One region of the Methylobacterium sp. 22177 genome, then DNA from elsewhere that is predicted to be linked to it. Evidence: riboswitches for the same ligand, from Rfam matches in the RefSeq annotation. Region 1 holds a riboswitch; the other holds the start of a gene.
The links. A riboswitch is a leader RNA that binds a small molecule or an ion and turns the genes downstream of it on or off. The one in region 1 is predicted to bind fluoride.
Positions count from the first base shown of each region.

Region 2: linked by a shared signal. The riboswitch ahead of crcB (fluoride efflux transporter CrcB) and the one ahead of crcB (fluoride efflux transporter CrcB) in region 1 are both predicted to bind fluoride.

Region 1 covers NZ_JBQEPK010000001.1:2,107-6,511, forward strand. Annotated here, with positions in the region: gene ACTJK8_RS00010 (hypothetical protein) at 40-651, opposite strand; gene ACTJK8_RS00015 (EamA family transporter) at 656-1,093, opposite strand; gene ppa (inorganic diphosphatase) at 1,090-1,641, opposite strand; gene ACTJK8_RS00025 (hypothetical protein) at 1,666-1,857, opposite strand; gene crcB (fluoride efflux transporter CrcB) at 1,933-2,325, opposite strand; fluoride riboswitch at 2,423-2,485, opposite strand; gene ACTJK8_RS00035 (2,3-bisphosphoglycerate-dependent phosphoglycerate mutase) at 2,872-3,486, shown strand; gene ACTJK8_RS00040 (YeiH family protein) at 3,670-4,405, shown strand, end outside.
Region 2 covers NZ_JBQEPK010000010.1:17,864-22,268, forward strand. Annotated here, with positions in the region: gene ACTJK8_RS11865 (ABC transporter ATP-binding protein) at 1-927, shown strand, start outside; gene ACTJK8_RS11870 (ABC transporter ATP-binding protein) at 924-1,904, shown strand; fluoride riboswitch at 1,970-2,031, shown strand; gene crcB (fluoride efflux transporter CrcB) at 2,111-2,542, shown strand; gene ACTJK8_RS11880 (MEKHLA domain-containing protein) at 2,612-3,055, opposite strand; gene ACTJK8_RS11885 (SMP-30/gluconolactonase/LRE family protein) at 3,062-4,222, opposite strand.

The DNA.
Region 1 (4,405 bases):
AGGCCGTGACGGCGCCAGTCCGCCTTTCGCGCCGCCCGGTCAGCCGTCCGTGAGCGCCGACGCGAGGAAATAGGAGCCGTAGGCGACGACCATGAAGGCAGCGGCGCCATCCAAAAGGAATGGCGGTACGCTTCGGAAAACCCCCGTTCGGCCCAACGTCGCCGCCAACGCGCCGATGATCGCGACGCCGAGCGCGACCCCGAGCGTCGCGGTCGCGGCCCCCTCACGCAGTGCGACGCCAAGCCAGACGACCAGGACTTCCAGCCCTTCCGTGACCAGCGCCCAGAACCCGACGCCGATGCCGGCCAAGTTGAGTGGACGCGGCCAGTTGCCGGAGAATACAGGCGGTTTCGGGCTGGTCCCGTCCCACTGACTAAGACCCTGGAGGAACTCCCAGAGCAGGTAGATCCCGAACGCCAGCAGCAGCGCGGCGGCGATGGCGTCGAGGAGATGCAGCGCGAACCGGTAGGCCGCAGCCTGTAACACCCAAGCCAGCACGGCGACGGCGGTTCCGCCGAGGACGCCGCCCAATAGGAGGCTCCGCCAACCGAAGCGGTAGGCTCCCGCGATCAGGACCGTGGCCGCGATGAACAGTTCGGTGAAGGTGACCTGGAAGGTGATGACCACGCCGAACCAGGAGACGTCGCCCATGCGCTCACCCCCGGAAAGCGACGAGGATCGCGCCGGCTGCGATCAGGCCGACGCCGAGCCAATTGGGTCCGGACAGCCGCTCCCCCAGGAACACGACCCCGAACACGGCGACGAGCACGACGCTGAGCTTGTCGATGGGTGCGACCCGCGCCGCATCGCCTAGCTTGAGCGCCCGGAAGTAGCACAGCCAGGAGCCCCCGGTGGCCAAGCCGGACAGGACTAGGAACAGGTAGGTCCGGCGGGAGACCGACGAGAGCGGCTCCCACTGGCCGGTCGCAATCAAGATGCCGCCGAGGACGAGCAGGATCACGGCGGTACGGACGAAGGTGGCGAAGTCCGAGCCCACCGCCTCGATGCCGACCTTGGCGAAGATCGCCGTCAGCGCCGCGAAGCCGGCCGAGAGCAGGGCCCAGGCCTGCCAGGACTGCAGCAGGCCCCTCACGGCGTTATCGGCTCGGGGCCGGCCGCCCGGTGGCGTTCCACGGCCGCCGCGATCATCGCCCGCGCCGCGGCCGCCGTGTCCCAGCCGGTGATTCGGACCCACTTGCCGGGCTCCAAGTCCTTGTAGTGCTCAAAGAAGTGGTGGATCTGGCTGCGGGTAATTTCCGGCAGGTCGGTATGCTCGTGGATGGCGTCGTAGCGGCGCGTCAGGCGTTGCGCCGGGACCGCGACGATCTTCTCATCCGGACCGTGCTCGTCTTCCATCAGCAGCACGCCGACGGGCCGGACCCGCAATACCGCACCGGGCAGAACCCCGCGGGTGTTAGCCACCAGCACGTCGCAGGGATCGCCGTCCTCCGAAAGGGTGTTCGGAATGAAGCCGTAATTGCCCGGGTAGCGCATCGGCGTGTGCAGGAATCGGTCGACCACGAGCGCGCCGGCGGCTTTGTCGAGCTCGTATTTGACCGGCTCTCCGCCGACCGGCACCTCGACCAGTACGTTGACCTCGTGGAAGGTCGGATCGCCGACTGCGATGGCTTCAAGCTTCACGTTAAAAACTCCTTCTGGGCCGGTTCAGGGTTGGGTGACGATCCAGACGGAGGCGAGCGCCAGGATCAGCAGGACGGCGACCGCGAACACGATCAGGGCGGTGCTGCCGTGACGCACGCGTGCGCTCGATCGCTTGCGCTCCCGCTCGGCGCGCCGCAGCGCGTCGACGTCGCTCAGTTCGGGGTCTGGGTCGTTGCTCTCGGGTCGATTGGTCATCGCGGCCTCCCTTGCCGGATTGTCCACGCCTCGCCGGAGGCGGCGGACGGGGTGTTGCCGGCGTACCGGCCGGGCTCACGTCGGCCCCATGCCCAGGAGGCCGCGCACCAGCGCCAGGGCCGCCAGGAGGCCGAGCAGTGCCGCGATCACGGAAGCGAGGACGTAGGCGAAGGCCGCCCCGGTCTGGCCCCGCTCGTAAAGCGTGATCGCGTCGAGCGAGAAGGTCGAAAAGGTCGTGAAGCCGCCGAGCACCCCGGTGGTCAGCAGCAGGCGCAGGGGATGCCCGCCGGAGCCGCGGAGCACGAAGCTCTCGGCGATGATGCCCATCAGGAACGAGCCAAGGACGTTGATGAACAGCGTGGCGACGGGGAACGTGACGCCGGGCAAGAGGCGCGACGTGGCGAGGTTGATTCCGTGGCGGATGGCTCCGCCGACACCCGCACCCAGGAATACGATCAAGAAGTTCACAGGTCGCCTCTCGTCACATCGAGCGAGGGCAACAAAAAACCCGCCTTGCGGCGGGTTGCGTCGGAAACGCTCCCGCCGCGAGCGGGCACGCGGTGCCCTCGCAGCAGGAGCCATCAGCCCTCACGGGCGGTTGTCGGGAAGCTCCATTCCCATCACACGCTAGCCCTTTAACAGCGGGCGATGCGAAGGGTCAATGACTTTCGGTCGCGGTTCGAAATCCCAGCATCCAACACTGCTCATCCAGTCCGCACGAGCGGCCGCTTTCCCCCTGCCTCTGCTCAAACGGACAAGCGGCTTTCGGCCAGCTTCGGCCTCGCCGTTAGGCGATCGGGATGACTGGGGTGGGTGGGACGCAGCTTGGCTGCTTTCGGTCGCAAGACGTTCTAAAGCGGACCTAGGATGAATCGCCGTCTCCGGATGGACGGTCCAACCCATCTCAGGGTCGAAGTTCGTTAAAGCCGGATGCCGTTTTCATCAGAGGCGATGCGACCGACGCGAAAGTGCGTTGCCTTGGGAGACAGAGTGATTCACGATCGCAAAGCCCCAATCACGCGACGTCTCGTGCTGGTCCGGCATGGCCAGAGCGTAGCCAACCGATCCGGTCTGTTCACGGGATTGCTGGACTCGCCCTTGACCGAGCAGGGTCGGATAGAAGCCGTGGCAGCCGGGCGGCGTTTGGCCGAGCGCAGCTGGCGCTTTTCCGATGCCTTCACCTCGACGCTGACGCGGGCCGTCGTGAGCGGCCGGCTTATCCTCGATACGCTCGGGCAACCCGGATTAATCCCTCAACGCTTCGCCGCGCTCGACGAGCGAGACTACGGCGACCTCAGCGGGCTCGACAAGACCGCCGCCGATGCGCGCTGGGGGGCGGAGCGGATCGAGACCTGGCGGCGCTCCTACGCCGAGGCGCCGCCGAACGGTGAGAGCCTGCGCGATACCGTCGCCCGCATCGTGCCATGCTACCTCCGATCCATCCTACCGGCGGTCATGGGCGGGGACGTGCTCGTCGTCGCCCACGGTAATTGCCTGCGGGCGCTCGTTATGGCGCTCGACGACCTCAGCCCGGCGGAGGTCGAGCAACTCGAACTCGCGACGGGCTCCGTCAGGATCTATGAGTTTGCTGCGGACACGACGATCGAGGCCCGCTGGATCGACGGTTGAATCCGCCTGTAGGCCCCCAAGAATGGGTCGCCTCACGCTTCGAGGGGATCCCCATTTGATCTAATTAAGTGATTGGAATTATCTAATCATTCCGTTGGAGTGAATGAAAGGGAAGTGGGATTCTCCGGCATCACATCGGAGCCACCCATGTCCGCCCCCAGACTTGTCTCCCACCCTCGATCGATGCGTGCCCTGGCCGGCACGAGAGCCATCCTTCCAGGACTGGGCCTCTGCGTGGCAGTTACCGCCGCAGCGGTCGGCTTCGAAGCCGTCGAGACGCACCTGTTCGGTCGCGCTTGGCTCGAAGCCCTGGTGCTGGCGATCCTCCTCGGGAGCGCGATCCGCACCGCCTGGACCCCGTCGCAGCGTTTCTTTCCCGGCATCGCCTTCGGGGCCAAGACCGTGCTGGAGATCGCGGTCGTAATGCTAGGCGCGTCGCTCAGCCTCGCGACGATCCTCGCCGCCGGCCCGGGCCTGCTCTTCGGCATCGCGGGCGTCGTCGTGGTCGCGATCCTGTCGAGCTACGGCATCGGCCGGGCGCTCGGACTGCATTCGCGCATGGCGATCCTCGTCGCCTGCGGCAACTCGATCTGCGGCAACTCGGCGATCGCCGCCACCGCCCCGGTGATCGGCGCCGACGGCGAGGACGTCGCCGCCTCCATCGCCTTCACCGCGGTGCTGGGCGTGCTGGTGGTGCTCGGCCTGCCGCTGCTGGTGCCGCTGCTCGGCCTGTCGCCGATGCAGTACGGCGTGCTCGCCGGCCTCACCGTCTACGCCGTGCCGCAGGTCCTCGCCGCCACCGCGCCGGTCGCGGCGCTCAGCGTCCAGGTCGGAACCCTGGTGAAGCTCGTCCGGGTGCTGATGCTCGGGCCGGTCGTTCTGATGCTCTCCCTCGGCGCGAGCCGGCTGCGCGAGGAGA
Region 2 (4,405 bases), on a different contig from region 1:
CGCGGGCCGCTCACCGCCATCGACCGGGTCTCGTTCGACATCGGCCGCGGCGAGATCCTGGGCGTCGTCGGCGAATCCGGGGCCGGCAAGTCGGTGACCGGCTCGGCGGTGATCGGGCTCATCGACCGGCCCGGCCGGATCGCCGGCGGCGAGATCCGCCTGCGCGGCGAGCGCATCGACAACCTCTCCCCGGAGGCGATGCGGCGCGTGCGGGGCCGGCGCATCGGCATGATCTTCCAGGATCCGCTGACCTCGCTCGACCCGCTGTTCCGGGTGGGCGACCAGATCGTCGAGACCCTGCGCACCCACACGGACCTGTCCGCCAAGGCCGCCCGCACCCGCGCCATCGACCTCCTGGCCGAGGTCGGCATCCCGGCGCCCGAGCGGCGCATCGACGGCTACCCGCACGAATTCTCCGGCGGCATGCGCCAGCGGGTGGTGATCGCCCTCGCGCTCGCGGCCGAGCCGGAGCTGATCATCGCCGACGAGCCGACCACGGCTCTGGACGTCTCGGTCCAGGCCCAGATCATCACGCTCCTGAAGCGCCTCTGCCGCGAGCACGGCACCGCCGTGATGCTGGTGACCCACGACATGGGCGTGATCGCCGAGGCCGCCGACCGGGTGGCGGTGATGTATGCCGGGCGCGTCGCCGAGATCGGCCCCGTCGCCTCGGTGATCGCCAAGCCCCACCACCCCTACGCGGTCGGCCTGATGGGGGCGATCCCGACCCTGTCGCAGGAGGCCGACCGGCTGAGCCAGATCCCCGGCTCGATGCCGCGGCTCACCGCCATCCCGAAGGGCTGCGCCTTCAATCCGCGCTGCCCGAAGGTCTTTGCCCGCTGCCGGGTCGAGCGGCCGGAGCCGATCCCGGTCGACGCGAGCCGGGTGGCCTGTCACCTGTACGATGCAGCGGAGCAAGCGGCGTGAGCGCCTACGTCGAAGTCACCGACCTGCGCCGCCGGTTCGACGTCTCGAAGCCCTGGCTCAACCGGGTGATCGAGCGCGAGCCCCGGAAATTCCTCACGGCGGTCGACCGCGTCGGCTTCGCGATCGAGAAGGGCGAGACCTTCGCGATCGTCGGCGAATCCGGTTCCGGCAAGTCGACGGTGGCCCGCATGGTGGTCGGCCTGCTGCCGCCGAGTGCGGGCGAGGTGACGATCACTGGCGTCTCGATGACCGACCCGCGCCAGGCCGCGGCCCGGCGGCGCCTGCGCGCGCGCATCCAGATGATCTTCCAGGACCCCTACGCGTCCATGAACCCGCGCTGGCGGGTGGGGAAGATCATCGCCGAGCCGATCCGGGCCTTCAACCTGATCCACGGCGAGGGGGCGATCCGCGCCCGGGTGAGCGAACTGTTGGGCCTCGTCGGGCTCCACGCCGACGACGCGCGGAAATACCCGCACGAATTCTCCGGCGGCCAGCGCCAGCGGGTGGCGATCGCCCGGGCGCTGGCGAGCCAGGCCGAGTTCCTGGTGGGCGACGAGCCGACCTCCGCGCTCGACGTCTCGGTCCAGGCGCAGATCCTCAACCTGATGCGCGACCTGCAGGACCGGCTCGGGCTGACCTACCTGTTCATCTCCCACAACCTCGCCGTGGTCCGCCACATGGCGACCCGGGTGGGGGTGATGTATCTCGGCCGCCTCGTGGAAGTCGCGTCCGCCAAGGACCTGTTCGCGACGCCCCGCCACCCCTACACGCGGATGCTCCTCGACGCGGTGCCCGACCTCGCCCATGTCGGCCGCGCCCGGGTGCCGGTCTCGGGCGAGATCCCGAACCCGATCGACCCGCCGCCCGGGTGCACCTTCCACCCGCGCTGCCCGCTGGCCAACGACCGCTGCCGGACCGAGGTGCCGGCGCTCCTCGACGGCGTCGCCTGCCACGCCGTGCAGGAGGGGCGCGCCTGAGGGACCGGCACTGAGCGGCCGCCCGCGGCCTGCCGTTGCGCTCGGCCCGGGCAGGCGCTATGGCCCGTCCCGATGGGGATGGAGTTCCCCGAAACCGCCCGTCAGGGCTGATGACTCCTACCGCGAAACCGGCGGTGGGAGTGCGTCTTGCAAGCACCCGCCGCGACGGCGGGTTTCTCATGCCCGCCCGACGAACTGGAGCGCGCATGTCCTTCACCACCTGCATCCTGGTCATGATCGGCGGAGCCCTCGGCACGCTGGCCCGCTACGTCGTCTCGGTGCTGGCGCTGCCCATCAGCCGCGACCTGCCCTGGGGCACGATCCTCATCAACGTGACCGGCTCGTTCATCATCGGCCTGTTCGGCACGCTGACCCTGGCGCAGGGGCGATTCCCGGTCTCCGAGAACGTGCGCCTGTTCGTGATGATCGGGCTCTGCGGCGGCTACACGACCTTCTCGTCGTTCAGCCTCCAGACCCTCGACCTCATGCGGAACGGCGCGGTGGTCCGCGCCATGGTGAACGTGTGCGCCTCGGTGGTGCTCTGCGTCCTCGCGGTCGCGCTGGGCCACGTCGTGGCGGCCCACTGGAACGGCGGCGCCGTGCAGATCGCCCAGGTGAGCATCGAGGAGGACGGCTGACCGGACGGCGACCCGCAACGGCGGGCATGGGCCGCCGCGGGGCTCACGGGCCCCGGCGCGGCCCGGCCCTCACGCGTCGCGCCACTGCGCGAAGGTCGCGGCCTGGCCCACCGTCGCGCCGTCGCGGTCGAGCTGCCAGACCACCGCCTGGTCGATCCAGAAGCGCCGTCCGTCCTTGGCGATCCGCAGGCCGCGATAGCCGCGGCTGAAGCCGTCCCGGGTGACCGCGTCGAGGAGCCGCTGCCGCTCGGCCCGCTCGGGAGCCTCGGCCGAGAGCCGCGAGGGCAGGCCGACGAGTTCGTCCCACGCGTAGCCGAAGCAGGCCTGCGCGGTCCGGTTGGCGTAGACGAAGCGCGGATCCGCGCCGCCGTCATGGGCGAGCACCGCGAAGGGGGCCTCCGCGTAGAGCCAGTCCGCGTCGGCTCCCGCCGGCACCAGGGACTCGCCGAGTCGCCGCGCGTAGCTGCCGGTGAGCAGGGCGAAGAAGTCCGGGTCGTGCGAGAGGTCCGTCATGATCCGCTACAGGACTGGGTCCGCGTCGATGCGCATGCGCAGGATCGCGTAGGGCGGCTGCTGCAGGTCCCGGCCGCGGTTGAATTCCGGCCGCCGGTTGACCTGGGCCGCCGAGATATAGAGCCAACGGTCCGGGGTAATCCAGAAGGTGTCGGCCCAGACCAGCCGGTCGTCGGCGGCCAGCACCTCCACGGTGCCGTCCGGCAGGCGCCGGCCGACCGCGTTGTGCTCCTGCAGGCTGAGATAGACCCGGTCCTCGGAATCGGTCGTCAGTCCCCCGGTCATGCCCTTCTCGCCGAGATCCCGGACCGCGGCGGCCACGGCCGCGTCCGGGACGTCCGGGTCGCGCAGGGCCGCGGTCTCGACCGCGTAGAGCCGCCGGCTCATCAGCGGCGCGTAGTAGAGGCGGCCGCCGTCCGGGCTGATCGCGATGCCGTTGGCGCCGCCCTTCGGGCTCTTCTCGGGCGCGTCGCCCTTCCGCTCCATCACGGGGCGGCGCTCCACGAACTTGACCAGGCCCTCCTCGGATCGCGTGCTGGCATGGTCCGCGAGGCGCCGCACCACCCGCCCGCTGTCGAGGTCGACCGCCAGGATCGCGCCCGCGCCGGTCTGGCCCTGGTCGGTGACGTAGGCCAGCGCGCGGCCGTCGCGCACGTCGACCCGCAGGTCGTTCAGGGAGGAATCCGGAACCACGCCCGCGTCGAGGGGGATCGTCCGGCGGATGCTGTTCCGGCCGATATCGATCGCCAGGATCTTCGCGCCGCCCGGCACCGGCCGGCCCTTGCCCTCCGGCAGACCGGCATCGAGCACCCAGAGGGTGTCGTGGCGGTCGAAGACGCCGTTGGGGACGTGGAACAGCGACGCCTGCGGCGCCCCCGGATCCGGGCGGTTGGTCGCCGCGTCCGGGTAGGGCTTCACCGACCCGTCGGGCAGCACCTCGCCGAGGGTGATCGGCTCGGCGCCGGTGAAGCGCGGCATCATCACGAAGATCCGGCTGCCCCGGGCGATGGCGAGCCCCGTGGGGGTCGAGGGCGCGTCCGCCGCGACGGCGAGCTCCAGCGTCCCCACCGGCCGGCTCGTCGGGGGCGACGGCGCCGCGGCGCGCGCCGCGGGGGCGGCGAGGGCCGCGAGACCCGTTCCGAGCAGGCGGCGGCGATCGAGGCGCATGGGGATCCTGTCGCGGAGCTTGTCGGGGCGAGGGCCTTGGCGCGCCGCTCAACCCGTGGGGGTGCCGGCCCAACGCGCGGGCCCGGTGCCCGATCCCCCGACGCCGCATCTGGACGGAAGCCCGGCGCAGACCCGCGCGCCCGGCGATCGGGAGCCGCCTGCGGGCGGTCCACAGGTGCCGGG